2 regions of the Stenotrophomonas sp. YJH_SMC_46 genome follow, and region 2 is predicted to be linked to the other one. Evidence: riboswitches for the same ligand, from Rfam matches in the RefSeq annotation. Region 2 holds a riboswitch; the other holds the start of a gene.
What was found. A riboswitch is a leader RNA that binds a small molecule or an ion and turns the genes downstream of it on or off. The one in region 2 is predicted to bind glycine.
Positions count from the first base shown of each region.

Region 1: it holds a riboswitch for glycine, as region 2 does, so the genes downstream of both, AC5P8C_RS06865 (trimeric intracellular cation channel family protein) here and gcvP (aminomethyl-transferring glycine dehydrogenase) in region 2, are expected to answer to the same signal.

Region 1 is NZ_JCAFTO010000002.1:396,201-403,158, reverse strand. It holds gene AC5P8C_RS06880 (NAD(P)/FAD-dependent oxidoreductase) at 1-642, shown strand, start outside; gene AC5P8C_RS06875 (hypothetical protein) at 724-1,176, opposite strand; gene AC5P8C_RS06870 (GIY-YIG nuclease family protein) at 1,358-1,633, opposite strand; glycine riboswitch at 1,674-1,763, shown strand; glycine riboswitch at 1,777-1,880, shown strand; gene AC5P8C_RS06865 (trimeric intracellular cation channel family protein) at 1,965-2,582, shown strand; gene AC5P8C_RS06860 (DUF5076 domain-containing protein) at 2,668-2,979, opposite strand; gene AC5P8C_RS06855 (3-deoxy-7-phosphoheptulonate synthase) at 3,251-4,324, opposite strand; gene AC5P8C_RS06850 (hypothetical protein) at 4,583-4,843, opposite strand; gene AC5P8C_RS06845 (DUF6616 family protein) at 4,949-5,287, opposite strand; gene AC5P8C_RS06840 (DNA alkylation repair protein) at 5,335-6,075, opposite strand; gene AC5P8C_RS06835 (MarR family winged helix-turn-helix transcriptional regulator) at 6,072-6,572, opposite strand; gene groL (chaperonin GroEL) at 6,771-6,958, opposite strand, start outside.
Region 2 is NZ_JCAFTO010000007.1:30,347-37,304, reverse strand. It holds gene AC5P8C_RS19145 (helix-turn-helix transcriptional regulator) at 1-315, shown strand, start outside; gene AC5P8C_RS19140 (amino acid permease) at 398-1,765, shown strand; gene AC5P8C_RS19135 (VOC family protein) at 1,908-2,318, shown strand; gene gcvP (aminomethyl-transferring glycine dehydrogenase) at 2,411-5,278, opposite strand; glycine riboswitch at 5,341-5,443, opposite strand; gene AC5P8C_RS19125 (multidrug effflux MFS transporter) at 5,742-6,958, shown strand, end outside.

The sequences.
Region 1 (6,958 bases), on a different contig from region 2:
CCGGAAGTGCTTTCGCTGAAGGCGCGCCGGCAGCTGGAAAAGCTGGGCGTGGAAGTGCTGACCGGCACCCCGGTGAGCGACATCGACAGCCAGGGCTTCACGCTCGGTGACCAGTTCGTGCCGGCACGCACGGTGGTGTGGGCCGCCGGTGTGGCCGCTTCACCGCTGGCGCGCACGCTGGAGGTGCCGCTGGACCGCGCCGGGCGCGTGCAGGTGCAACCCGACCTCACCCTGTCTGGCCACCCGGAACTGTTCGTGGCTGGCGATCTGGCCGCGCTGAACCAGGCCAATGGCAAGCCGGTGCCCGGCGTTGCCCCTGCCGCCAAGCAGATGGGCAAGTACGTGGCCGAGGTGATCCGCGCGCGCCTGCACGGCAAGCCCGAACCCGGCCCGTTCAAGTACGCGGACTACGGCAACCTGGCCACCATCGGCCGCATGGCCGCGATCGTGCACCTGGGCCGACTGCAGCTGTCGGGCGTGCTGGCGTGGTGGTTCTGGCTGGCCGCGCACGTGTTCTTCCTGATCGGCTTCCGCAACCGCATCGTGGTGCTGCTGAACTGGGCCGTGGCGTACTGGAGCTACCAGCGCAGCGCGCGCATCATCTTCGGTGATGACCGCGACGACCGGCGGCCGAAGCGGTAGGGCTGCACGCAGCGGGGTCGGATCCCTTTCCGCAGGAAAGGACTCTGACCCCGTCAACACCCTCCACGCATGGCGTCGGATCTACCGGTTCATCGGGGCACCGGACACCCACCGTTTCGCCCCGGTCCGGCAGAAGTCCTCCTTCCTCGCGGTGTCGGCAATCTGCGCGGTACTCCAATGCCGGGTGATCCAGATCGTCAATGCGGTACTACTGAGATGCCAGCGCAGCATGCCGCGCTGCGGTTGCCGCCACAGGTGGCGCCGGGCAATCCAGAAGGCCTCACGCTCAACTTCAGGCACCTTCTTCATCACGTCCTTGTCGAAGAACTGGGCGGTGAAGCGCCAGGGGTTCATCGCGTGGTATCCCTCCCGTGGCTCACTGCTGCACGCAGCCACACCACTGGGCACACGGTCGGCCGGCTTCGGCCGACCGCCTGCCAATGCCAGCCCGAGCAGGTACAGCAGGCCAGGCAACAGCGCGATGCCGGCGACCAGCACGACGACGGAGATCCATGCTTTGCCGGCGGCGCGCATCGTTCACGGCGCCTTCGGTTTCGGGTACCACAGCGACGACAATGACCGACGGTCGTGCTGAAAAGCAAAGGTGGACATCCGGGTCTCCAGCGCTTGGCGCGGAGCGATCATCGCATGGCCCGGCAGCCCATCCACGCATGGCGTGAATCTACAGAACCCGGAGCCGAGCGTGGGCTCGGCTCTACAGAAGCGCAGGATCCGGGGCCTGCAGCCAGGCCAGCTTGCGTTCGCGCGGCTGCTGCTTGAGCTGCCATTCGGCCCGTGACGCGGCGGCCCGGTCCGGGTACTGGCGCACGGCCAGCACGCGCAGCGGCGGGCGGGCCCGGGTGTAGCGCGCGCCCTTGCCGGCCTGGTGGGCGGCGAAACGCGCATCCACATCTGTGCTGATGCCCGCGTAGTAGCTCCCGTCGCGGCATTCGAGCAGATACAGGAACCAGGGGCGGAGGGACGGGGCCATGCCCGGATTATGCCGTGCTGCACTGCAGCGGATATACTGGCGCCCGAATGCAGGAGAGAGGCGCCGCGCTGGCGCCCGCCGAAGGCGCAGGCTCCCATGATCGCTCAGGCCGGTGGGCTGGAATCCCACCAACCATGCATTCGACTCGCCGAGCTGGAGAGAGGTCACCGGGCACGCCCGGGACGATCCGCCGAAGGGGCACGCGGCCTACGCCGCTGAACTCTCAGGCAAAAGGACAGCGGGAGCGGCACCGGTCATCGTCATCCCGTCATTGCGCAGGCAGTGGCGGTAGTCGCGCATGGCCGGCCCCACCGCGCCCGGAGCCTGTCCCATGCTGCTGTCCATCATCTACCTGATTGCCATTTCCGCCGAGGCCATGACTGGCGCACTGTCCGCAGGCCGCCGCCGCATGGACCTGTTCGGCGTGGTCATGATCGCCTGCGTCACCGCCCTCGGCGGCGGATCACTGCGCGACATCCTGCTCGGCCACTATCCGCTGGGCTGGGTGAAGCATCCCGAGTACCTGGGCTTCACCGTATGCGCGGCGCTGATCGCCACCTGGGTGGCACGTTGGATGCACCACTTCCGCCGCACCTTCCTGGTACTCGACGGCCTGGGCCTGATCGCCTTCACCCTGATCGGCTGCTCGATCGCGCGCGAAGCCGGCCATGCGATGCCGATCGTGCTGATCGCCGGCATGCTGACCGGCGCGTTCGGCGGCGTGCTGCGCGACATCCTCTGCAACGAGGTACCACTCATCTTCCAGAAGGAGCTGTACGCGATCATCGCGCTGCTGACCGGCGCGGCCTACCTGTTGCTGCTGCACTGGGGCGTGGCCGACGCCACCGCGATCCTGTGCTGCCTCGGCGGCGGCTTCGCGCTGCGCCTGCTGGCGATCCACTACCGCTGGGAAATGCCGAAATTCGTGTACCACGACGAAGTGCATTGAAGTTCGCGTTCTCCACGTCGCCCAGCGCTTGTTGCCGTGTTGCGTTGGGACGCTGTCTCCAGCGCCGCGGCGCCCATCTGGTCCCTCAGTGGCGGACCACGAATCCCCCCGAGCGCCCACTGGACGGCGCCCGCAGCTCTTCATCGAATGCATCCTTGATCGCGTTGATCGCCGCGCCGCGCTCCATCCCGCCACTCACGACCAGAGCATCTGCGACATGCTGGGCGACGTCTGCCAGGATGCGTCCCCACGCATGCTCCTCTCGAATGCCAGGACGATCGCCATACAGGCCAACGTTCAGCGAAGCATGCAATCCCCGTTCGGCAATCCACACGCGGATCATCTCGATGGAATCCTCATCGCGCTGTGCGGCTTCTGGAATGATCAGTTCTTTCATGGCTGCGGCCACCAAACAGGAAGTGGCATTGTGACGTGACCTGGAGCGTACGTGGAGCGGATCTTCTACAAAGCCCCGCGCTTCGCGGGCTCGACGCTACATGAAGGCCCCATCCATCGTTCTCACCACCCCGGCGATGTACCTGGCGCTGTCGCTCATGCGCAGCGCCAGGCGCATCGCCGGTGCAGATGGGCCGGTCTCCAACTCCGACCGGCCCTGATCGCGGCCGCACCCCCGCAGGCGCTGGCCGCCATCCACACACGTGCCGCACTCAAGCGGCTTCGGACACCTTTACGTCGCGACGGGCACGCACGGCCGCAGCCAGTCGCTCCAGCACCGTCACCGTGGTATCCCAGTCGATGCAGCCATCGGTGATGCTCTGGCCGTAGACCAGCGGCTGGCCTTCCACCAGTTCCTGGCGGCCACCGACCAGATGGCTCTCGATCATCACACCCACGATGCGCTGTTCGCCGTCTTCCAGCTGAACGGCGATGTCGTCGATCACCTTCGGCTGGTTCTCCGGATTCTTCAGGCTGTTGGCATGGCTGGCGTCGATCATCAGGCGCGCTGGCAGCTTGGCCTTGGCCAGCACCTGGCAGGCCTCGGCAACACTGCCTGCGTCGTAGTTCGGCTGCTTGCCGCCGCGCAGGATCACATGGCAGTCGGGGTTGCCGGTGGTCGACACGATGGCGGTGCCGCCCTGCTTGGTGACCGACAGGAAGTGATGCGGATTGGACGCAGCACCCACCGCGTCAGCGGCGATCTTCACGTTGCCATCGGTGCCATTCTTGAAGCCGACCGGGCACGACAACCCCGAGGCCAACTCGCGATGCACCTGGCTTTCAGTGGTGCGTGCGCCGATCGCGCCCCATGCCACCAGGTCGGCGATGTACTGCGGCGAGATCACGTCAAGGAACTCGACACCGGCCGGCAGGCCCAGCTTGTTGATGTCGCGCAGCAGGCCGCGTGCGATGCGCAGGCCCTTGTCGATCCTGAAGCTGCCGTCCAGGTCCGGATCGTTGATCAGGCCCTTCCAGCCCACCGTGGTGCGCGGCTTCTCGAAGTACACGCGCATGACGATTTCCAGCTCGCCGGCCAGCGCATCGCGCAACGGCTTCAGGCGATGCGCGTACTCGATGGCGGCTTTCGGGTCGTGGATCGAGCACGGGCCAACCACCACCGCCAGACGGTCGTCGCGGCCGTGCAGGATCTGGTGCAGGGCCGCGCGCGAGGCGCTGACGGTGTCGGAGGCTTCGTCATCGCAGGGCAGCATCGCCAGCAGCTGGGCAGGCGGTGTCAGCGGTTCGATGGTGCGGATACGCAGGTCGTCGGTGTGCGGGGGCATTGCGGGAGATCTCCGGAACGTTGGGGGTCCCCAGCGTGGCGGCATGAAAAAAGCCGCCAGGTTCGCTGGCGGCTTTCGGGAATGCGTCTGAAGCTTTCTTCAGGGTGAGCGCAGTCCTTCCTCCGCCAGTGGCTTCGGAAAGTAATACCAGTAAAAACGGGTAGCGGCTGCGTTCATGGGATCTATTGATAGCACAGCTTTTTCGCAGTGCAAAATGTTTCATCCGCAACTGGGACGCTGCCCGAGCGCAGCGGCGGGCTATCGGCTGCCATGCACTTCAACGTCCAGCAGCAGGCCTTCGTGGATATCGGCCCAGCGCTCCAGCACCCGATCCAGCTCCTGCCGGGCCTCGTCCAGCTGCTCGGGGTTGAGCAGGGAGCGTGCGGTGTAGAGGTCGGAGACCAATCGACGCAGGGCCGATTCCGGGATGGCCACCGACGGGTTCTCCTGCCCCGGCAACTGCAATGCCGGGCACTCGCCAAGCGGACCGAACAGCGTGACCTCGAGCTTGCTCTGCATGATCAACGTCCCTGCGGATGGACATGGGCAACGCACTGTTTACCGTGTATCGGTGACAGGCGCATGTGCCGCCCATGCCGGGGATCGCAGGCCGCCGCCGTACCACTAGAGCGCGGCCAGGTCGGCCAGATGCTGGCCCATGCTGTTCACCTCACCGATGGCATGGGTGGTGGTGAAGTAATCATGCCAGCCGGTGGCGGCGATCCCGGCCACCAGCGTGTCGGCCGCTTCGCGGCTGGCGCAGTGCCAGACCGCATAGAACTGCTCGCCGCTGCCATGCGGCACGTCGGTAGCAATGCGGCCCATGGCCAGCGGCCTGATGCTTTCCGGGTCGAAACGCTGCATGCCCTCGCCGATGCGGGCGAAGAAGGCGGTGCGTTGTCCGGGCGAGAGCGCCGTCCAGGCGGGGGTGGCGGTGTAGAGCTCGATGAAGGTGTGGGGCATTGCGGTTCTTCCTTGAGGTTCATGGGATTGCCGGCCAGCGGCCGCCATTACCGCAGTGATCGCATGGCGCGTTTGCGGATGTAGGCGTTGGCATCGCTGTGGTGCTCGCGTTGCCAACGTGCGCACAGCCCACGCAGCCATTGCGGCTGCGTCTTGCCGGCATCGTTGAGCCAATTGCCGACGGAGTCCTGCACATAGCGCTCGGGGTCGTCGGCCAGCGCGTCCAGCAACGGCATTGCGTGTTGGGGCTGCTGCTTGAACAGCGCGATATGCGTAGCCCAGACGCCCCGGGGACGCAGCGCCTCGCAGGCGAAACGGCGCAGGTACGGCGATACTTCCTGCGTCCACGGTTGCAGGTACCCAAGCGCCTGCAGCGGTGCAGCAACGATGTCCGCGCGCAGTGCCAGCCAGGCCCATTCGCGCACGCCGAAGTGCGGGTCATCGGCCAGCGTTCGTATCGCCTGCAGCTTCCCTGCCAGGGGCGTGCCGGCGTCACTGCCGATCAGGTAGCAGGCCCAGCCACGCACCGTATCGGAGGCGTGGCCCCGCCACTGCGCGGGATCGCCCTGTCCGCTGTCGCGCAGCAGGCGGGCGGCCAATGCCATGCGCTGGGTGATGCCCTTGCCTGCGGCGTCGCGCATGCGTTGCAGTGCGTCCGGTTCGAGCACAGGTGCCACGACGTGCAGCAGTTCGGCGAAATCCACCGCCAGGCACTCGGCCAGGTGGGTGGCGGCGACGCGACCGGTGCTGAGCGCACGCAGGCGTTCGGCCGCAATGGGCGCGCTCATGCAGCGGATTCCCGCCCGGCATCGGTGTGCTGCCAGACCTTGTGCAGCAACCGTGAAAGCTGCTGCTGTTCGTCGGCCTCCAACCCGTTGAACAGGCCCCCGATCCACTGCGTGTGCTGCTCGAACAGCGCCTCGGCGAGGCGTGTCCCCTGTGCGGTCAACACGATCCGCAGGCGGCGGCCATCTTCGGCATCGCCGTGGCGCTGCAGCAGGCCTTCGCGCTGCAGGCCGTCGAGCAGGCCACTGATGGTGGCGCGGGTCACGCCGGCACGCTCGGCCAGCTCATGCGGCGGCAGCGAGCCACCGGCCCCGTGCAGCAGGAACAACACGATGAAGCGGCCTTCGCTGAGGCCATGCGGTGCCAGCCGTGCGGCACAGTCGTGGTCGATGGCGGCAGACAGTGACAGCAGTTGGAAGCACAGGCGCAGCTGGGCCAGGTTTACCTCGCCGCGGCGCGCAGCTTCCTTGAGCAGAGCGGTGTGTTTTGCTTCCAGCATGCCGGCCACCATGTGATTAGGCGCCTAATCATAATCGATTTTCGCCCATGGAACCACGCTGTGCGGAGCATGCGGGGCCGGGTCCGGCCAAGCCCGCGCATCGCCCAAAAAGAAAAACCCCGCCTTGCGGCAGGGTTCTTCTCTACAACGGGAAGGTATGCCGACCCAGGGCCGGCATCCCAATGCCAGGGCGAGGACTTAGAAGTCCATGCCGCCCATGCCACCCATGCCGCCCATGCCACCGGCGCCGCCCATGGCCGGCTCGTCCTTCTTCGGAGCTTCGGCCACCATGGCTTCGGTGGTGATCATCAGGCCAGCGATCGAGGCGGCGTTCTGCAGCGCCGAACGGGTCACCTTGGTCGGGTCCAGGATGCCGAACTGCAGCA
Region 2 (6,958 bases):
CACCTCAACGCGCACTACGCCGAGAACGTGCGCATGCAGACCCTGCTGGACATCACCGGCTTCTCGCTGTCCAAGCTGGAGCGCAGCTTCCGCAAGGTGTTCCAGATGACCCCGCAGCAGGTGCTGACCCGGCTGCGGATCCAGATGGCCATGCACCTGCTGCACGGTGACGAGAGCATCGCCAGCATCGGCCAGGCCTGCGGTTTCAGCGACCAGAGCGCCTTTACCCGCAAGTTCAAGGCTGAAACCGGTTTCTCGCCGCGTGCCTACCGCGCCCGTATTGGCGGTGGTGTCGGCGAGCCGGCGCTGGCCTGAGCCGGCTGCTGCGCTGTGCCTATCCCCGCGGGCATGGGACAGGGTAAGGTGTCGCCCCTGTAGCCCGCCGCCAGCCCTGCCGATGCCCAACTCGATTCCGACCGCTTCGCCCTCCCGCCTCGGACATTCGCTCAAGCCCCGCCAGCTGATCATGATGGGTCTGGGCAGTGCCATCGGCGCCGGCCTGTTCCTCGGTTCGGGCGTGGGTGTGCAGGCGGCCGGTCCGGCCGTTCTGGTCTCGTACTTGGTCGCTGGCGCGCTGGTGATCATCGTGATGAACGCTCTGGGCGAAATGGCGGCGGCCAAACCGACCAGCGGCGCGTTCTCGGTCTATGCCGCCGATGCCATGGGCGCCACCGCCGGTGCCACCGTCGGCTGGTTGTGGTGGGTGCAGCTGGTGATCGTGATCGCCGCCGAAGCGGTAGGCGCGGCCGGGCTGCTGGCCACGGTCTGGCCTGCGGTGCCGGTGCCGATGGCAGCGTTGGCCTTCATGCTGTTCTTCACCGCGATCAACCTGCTCGGGGTGAAGAACTTCGGCGAGTTCGAATTCTGGTTCGCCATCCTGAAAGTGGCGGCGATCCTGGCGTTCATTGCCATCGGTGTGGCGCTGCTGATGGGTTGGCTCCCGCAGGTGACCTCGCCTGGGCTGAGCAACTTCACCGAGCATGGTGGTTTTGCGCCGAAGGGCCTGGCCGGTATTGGCGCTGCACTGCTGGTTGTCGTTTTTGCCTTCGGCGGCACCGAGATCGTGGCCGTTGCGGCGGCGGAGACCGAAGATCCGGAGCGCAGCATCGCCCGTGCCATCCGCACCGTGGCGTGGCGCATCCTGGTGTTCTACATCGGCTCGCTGAGCGTGATCATCGCCGTGGTGCCGTGGACCAGCGAAGCGTTGAAGTCGCCCTTCGCCGCTGTGCTGGACATTGCCCGTATTCCGGGTGCCGGCAGCGCCATCACCCTGATCGCGGTGATCGCGCTGCTGTCGGCACTCAATGCCAACCTCTACGGCGCCTCGCGCATGATGTATTCACTGGCGCAGCGCCGCGAAGCCCCGGCCGTGCTGGGCTGGACCGATCCGCGCCAGGTGCCGGTGATTGCCGTGCTGGCCAGCGTGCTGTTCGGTTTCGCCGCCACGGTGATGGAACTGCTGTTCCCGGACCGGGTGCTGCCGGTGCTGCTGAACATCGTCGGTTCGACCTGCCTGCTGGTGTGGACGCTGTCGCTGGTCTCACAACTGGTGTTGCGCCGCCGCGCGGATCGTCTGGGTACCCGGCTGCCGTTCCGCATGGCGGGCTTCCCGTGGCTGACCTGCTGCGCGCTGGCGATCCTGGCGCTGATCTTCGGCCTGCTGCTGAGCGAGTCGCACACCCGCCTGCAGTTCCTGTCGATGGTGGCGCTGACCGCCACGATCGCCGCCGGCAGCGCCATCGCGCGGCGCATGCGCGAGGCGTGATTCTGTAGAGCCGACCCTACGGTCGAGGCTGCTGTTTGCGCGATCGCCAGCCGAGCATGGGCTCGGCTCTACAACAGGCACACACTCCGCGTGGCACTGTGCGCAGGTGGGCCGCCAGCGGCCCGTCGACCAGGAGTACCGCATGCTGCGCAGCCGTCCCTTCCTGATGTTCACCGGCCAGGCCGAGGCCGCGCTGGCCCTGTACGCCGAAGCCTTTGCCGATTTCCGCCTGCTGGCCCTGCAACGCCACCCCGAGGGGGCCGGCGCCGGCGTACCCGGACAGGTCCGCCAGGCCATCTTCCTGCTCGGTGGCACCCATTACCTGTGCTTCGACAGCCTGGATGTGCACGACTTCACCTTCAGCCCGTCGATCTCGCTGTTCGTCGAGTGCTCCGGTGCCGAGCAGTTCGAGCGTGCGGCACGCGTGCTGGGCGAGGGCGGCCATTGGTTGATGCCGGTGGGTGATTACGACTTCAGCAACCGCTATGGCTGGGTGCAGGACCGCTTCGGCGTATCGTGGCAGTTGAGCCTGGGACAGATGCCGGACCCGTGATCGGGTAATTGTGGGTGTGGACCTTGGTTCACACGCCCTCATGAAAACGGCCCGCTTGCGCGGGCCGTTTTCTTTATCGATGCAGTGAGGAATCAAGCCTCGACTTCATCATCCTTGTAGGCATCGACCGGGATGCAGGCGCACATCACGTTCTTGTCACCGTACACGTTGTCGACGCGTGCCACCGGCGGCCAGTACTTGCTCTGCTTCAGGCTGGCCAGCGGGAAGGCGGCCAGTTCGCGCGGATAGGCGTGGGTCCACTCGCTGGCGGTCACCGCGGTGGCGGTGTGCGGGGCGTTCTTCAGCGGGTTGTCCTCGCGGTCCAGGCGACCGTCTTCGATCGCGCTGATTTCCTCTCGGATCTGGATCATCGCGTTGATGAAACGGTCCAGCTCATGCAGCGACTCGCTCTCGGTTGGCTCGACCATCAGCGTGCCGGCCACCGGGAAGCTCAGGGTCGGGGCGTGGAATCCGAAGTCGATCAGGCGCTTGGCGACGTCCTCGGCGCCGATGCCGCTGGTCTTCTCCAGCGGGCGCACGTCGAGGATGCACTCGTGCGCCACCAGGCCGTTGCGGCCGGTGTACAGCGTCTTGAAGTGCGGCGCCAGGCGCTTGGCGATGTAGTTGGCGTTGAGCTGCGCGACCTGGGTGGCCTTGCGCAGGCCTTCGCGGCCCATCATCGCGATGTACATCCAGCTGATCGGCAGGATCGAGGCGCTGCCGAAGCTGGCGGCGCTGACCATGCCGACCGGGCCGTTGTCACCCAGCTTGCCCGGCAGGAACGGGGCCAGGTGTTCCTTGACCGCGCACGGGCCAACGCCCGGGCCGCCACCGCCGTGCGGAATGCAGAAGGTCTTGTGCAGGTTCAGGTGCGAAACGTCCGAACCCCACTTGCCGGGCTTGGCCACGCCGACCAGGGCGTTCATGTTGGCGCCGTCGGTGTACACCTGGCCGCCGTGCTTGTGGATGATCTCGCAGATCTCGACCACCTCTTCCTCGAACACGCCGTGCGTGGACGGGTAGGTCATCATGATCGCGGCCAGGCGGTCGCTGTACTTCTCGGCGTTGAGGCGGATGTCTTCCACATCGACATTGCCGTTGGCATCGGTCTTGGTGACCACCACCTTCATGCCGCACATCTGCGCCGAGGCCGGGTTGGTGCCGTGCGCCGAATCCGGGATCAGGCAGATGTCGCGGTGGCCTTCGCCGCGCGAGCGGTGGTAGGCGCGGATCGCCAGCAGGCCGGCGTACTCGCCCTGTGCGCCGGAGTTCGGCTGCAGGCTGACCGCGTCGTAGCCGGTGCATTCGACCAGCATCGCTTCCAGCGAATCAATCAGTTCCTTGTAGCCCAGCGCCTGGTCGGCCGGCACCAGCGGGTGGATCTGCGAGAACTCCGGCCAGGTCACCGGGATCATCTCGGCGGTGGCGTTGAGCTTCATGGTGCACGAACCCAGCGGGATCATCGTGCGGTCCATCGCCAGGTCCTTGTCGGCCAGCGAACGCAGGTAGCGCAGCAGTTCGTGCTCGCTGTGGTGGGTGTTGAACACCGGATGGGTCAGGAACGCAGACTGGCGCAGCAGGCCGGCCGGCAGCGCGTCGGCGGTGCTTGCGTCCAGCGCATCGATGTCGGCCTGCGCGCCGAACACGGCGGCCAGCGCGACCACGTCGGCGCGGGTGGCGGTCTCGTCCAGGCTGATGCCGACCGAGTCGCTGTCGATCGCGCGCAGGTTGTAACCGGCGGCGCGTGCCTTGGCATGGATCTCATCGGCGTGCACGCCGGTGACGTGCAGGGTGTCGAAGAAGTCGCCACCGACCTGTACGCCGGCGTTGCGCAGTGCCGCAGCCAGGATGGCGGCCAGGCGGTGGGTGCGGCGGGCGATGCGGGTCAGGCCTTCCGGGCCATGGTAGACCGCATACATCGAGGCCATCACTGCCAGCAGCACCTGTGCGGTACAGATGTTGGAGGTGGCCTTCTCGCGGCGGATGTGCTGCTCACGGGTCTGCAGGGTCAGTCGGTATGCCGGGTTGCCCTGGGCATCGACCGAAACGCCGATCAGGCGGCCCGGCATCGAGCGCTTGTAGGCGTCACGGCAGGCCATGAAGGCGGCGTGCGGGCCACCGAAGCCGAACGGCACGCCGAAACGCTGGCTGTTGCCGACCACGATGTCCGCGCCCCATTCGCCCGGGGCAGCCAGCAGGGTCAGGGCCAGCAGGTCGGTGGCCACGGCCACCAGGCCGCCGCGTGCGTGCACGGCATCGACCAGCGCCTTGTAGTCACCGACCTGGCCGAAGGTGTCCGGGTACTGCAGCAGCAGGCCGAAGGCTTCTGCTTCCAGTGCCTCGGCCGGGGTGCCGACGCGCAGCACGATGCCCATGGGCTCGGCGCGGGTGCGCAGCAGTTCCAGGGTCTGCGGGTGCACGGCATCGTGCACGAAGAAGGTGTCCGACTTCGACTTGGCCGAACGCTTGGCCAGGGTCATCGCTTCGGCGGCGGCAGTGGCTTCGTCCAGCAGCGAGGCGTTGGCGATCTCCATACCGGTCAGGTCGGCGCACAGGGTCTGGAAGTTGATCAGCGCTTCCATGCGGCCCTGCGAGATTTCCGCCTGGTACGGGGTGTAGGCGGTGTACCAGGCCGGGTTTTCCAGGATGTTGCGCAGGATCACGTTCGGCGTGTGGGTACCGTAGTAGCCCTGGCCGATGAAGCTGCGCAGCACGGTGTTCTTGTCGGCGATCGCGCGGATCTTCGCCAGTGCCTGCACTTCGGTCATCGACTCCGGCAGCGCCAGCGGCGCCGGCGACTTGATCTTGGCCGGCACGATGGCATCGGTCATCGCATCCAGCGACGCGTGGCCGACGACGTCGAGCATCTGCGCGATCTCGGCATCGTTGGGGCCGATGTGACGCTCGACGAACGCATTGTGGTGCTCGAGCTCACGCAGGGAAGGGGTGTTCTGGGACATGGCGAAGGATCCGTCAGGAAAGGGCACACGCACGGGCACAAGCCGCCGGTCGGCGGTCTGCGGGGCGCCCCTCTGTCCTTTTGCCTGAGAGTTTGGAAGCGCGGAAAACCGCAGCTTCGTGCCCCTTCGGCGCCGGATCGAACCGGTCTCTCCAGAGTTCTGTTACGGGTGGTATCGGGCCTGAGCGATTACGGGCGTTGCGCCTTCGGCAGCGGTGTTCCGCTTCTCCCACCGTGTTGCCCGCGGATTATAGCCCGTTGCGGGCCCGCTGGCCGCCTCCCGGCACGGCCCCGCGGCTGAATGGCCGATGGCCCGGCCATGCGTTCTGTGCACCGCTGCATGGCATCGGGCGCAATCCCCACCTATGATGGGCGGATACCTGAATTCATCTGGCGCCCTCCCTGCAGACGGGGACCGGCGCCCGCCGTGCGTGCCGCGCATGGCCCTGCCGGACGCCTTTCCCATGACAGCCGCTGTTGCTCCCTCCACCCGCCGCATGGCCCTGCTGCTTGCCGGCCTGGCCATGTTCGGCCCGTTCTCGATCGACACCATCTTCCCCGCGTTCCCGCAGCTGGCGCAGCGCCTGTCGGTGGACGAGGTGGCGGTGCAGCAGACCATCAGCGTGTACCTGCTGTTCTATGGCCTGATGAGCCTGGCGCATGGCCCGCTGTCCGATGCGTGGGGGCGCAAGCGGGTGATCCTCGGTGGCCTGGTGGTGTTCGTCGGCGCCTCGGTCGGCTGTGCGCTGTCCACCGATCTGGCCACGCTGCTGGCGTTCCGCGCGCTGCAGGGCCTGTCGGCGGGTGTCGGCATGATCGTCGGCCGCGCGGTGATCCGCGATCTCTACCATGGCCACGACGCGCAGCGCCTGATGAGCCAGGTGTCGATGCTGTTCGGCATCGCCCCGGCCATCGCGCCGATCATCGGTGGCTGGATCCTGCTCAGTGGCGCCGGCTGGCCGCTGATTTTCTGGTTCCTGGTGGTGTTCGCGCTGGTCCTGCTGGCAGCCACTGCACGCTACCTGCCGGAGACCCATCCGGTCGAAGCGCGCGTGCCGTTGTCGCCGCACGCGTTGATGCGCGATTACGTGCGCATCGGTTTCAACCCGCGCTTCCTGCGCCTGGCGCTGGCCGGCAGCATCGGCTTCGGTGGCATCTTCCTGTACATCTCGTCGGCGCCGGTGTTCGTGATGCAGCACCTGCACCTGGGCGAGGGCGGTTTCGCCTGGTTGTTCATCCCCACCATCGGCGGCATGACCACCGGCTCGTTCCTGTCCGGGCGCATGGCCGGGCACACCACGCCCACCCGCCAGGTCGCCATCGGTTTCAGCCTGTGCGCGCTGTCGGCGCTGCTGAATGTCGGCTACGTGGCGCTGTCGCCGCAGTTCGTGTTGCCGTGGGCAGTGCTGCCGATCTTCCTGGGCGGCATGGGCATGGCGCTGATCTTCCCGATCCTGGCGCTGGCGGTGCTGGACATGTATCCGCACCAGCGCGGCCTGGCGTCGTCGCTGCAGGCCTTCGTGCAGCTGATGATCAGCACCGTGGTGGCCGGCGTGGTGTCGCCGTTGCTCAGTGCCAGCCCGCTGCACCTGGCGCTGGGCCAGGCCGCGTTCTTTGGCGCCGGCTTCGTGTTCTGGTACTGGGAGCACCGGCTTGAGCGCGCGGCGCAGGCAGCCTGCAC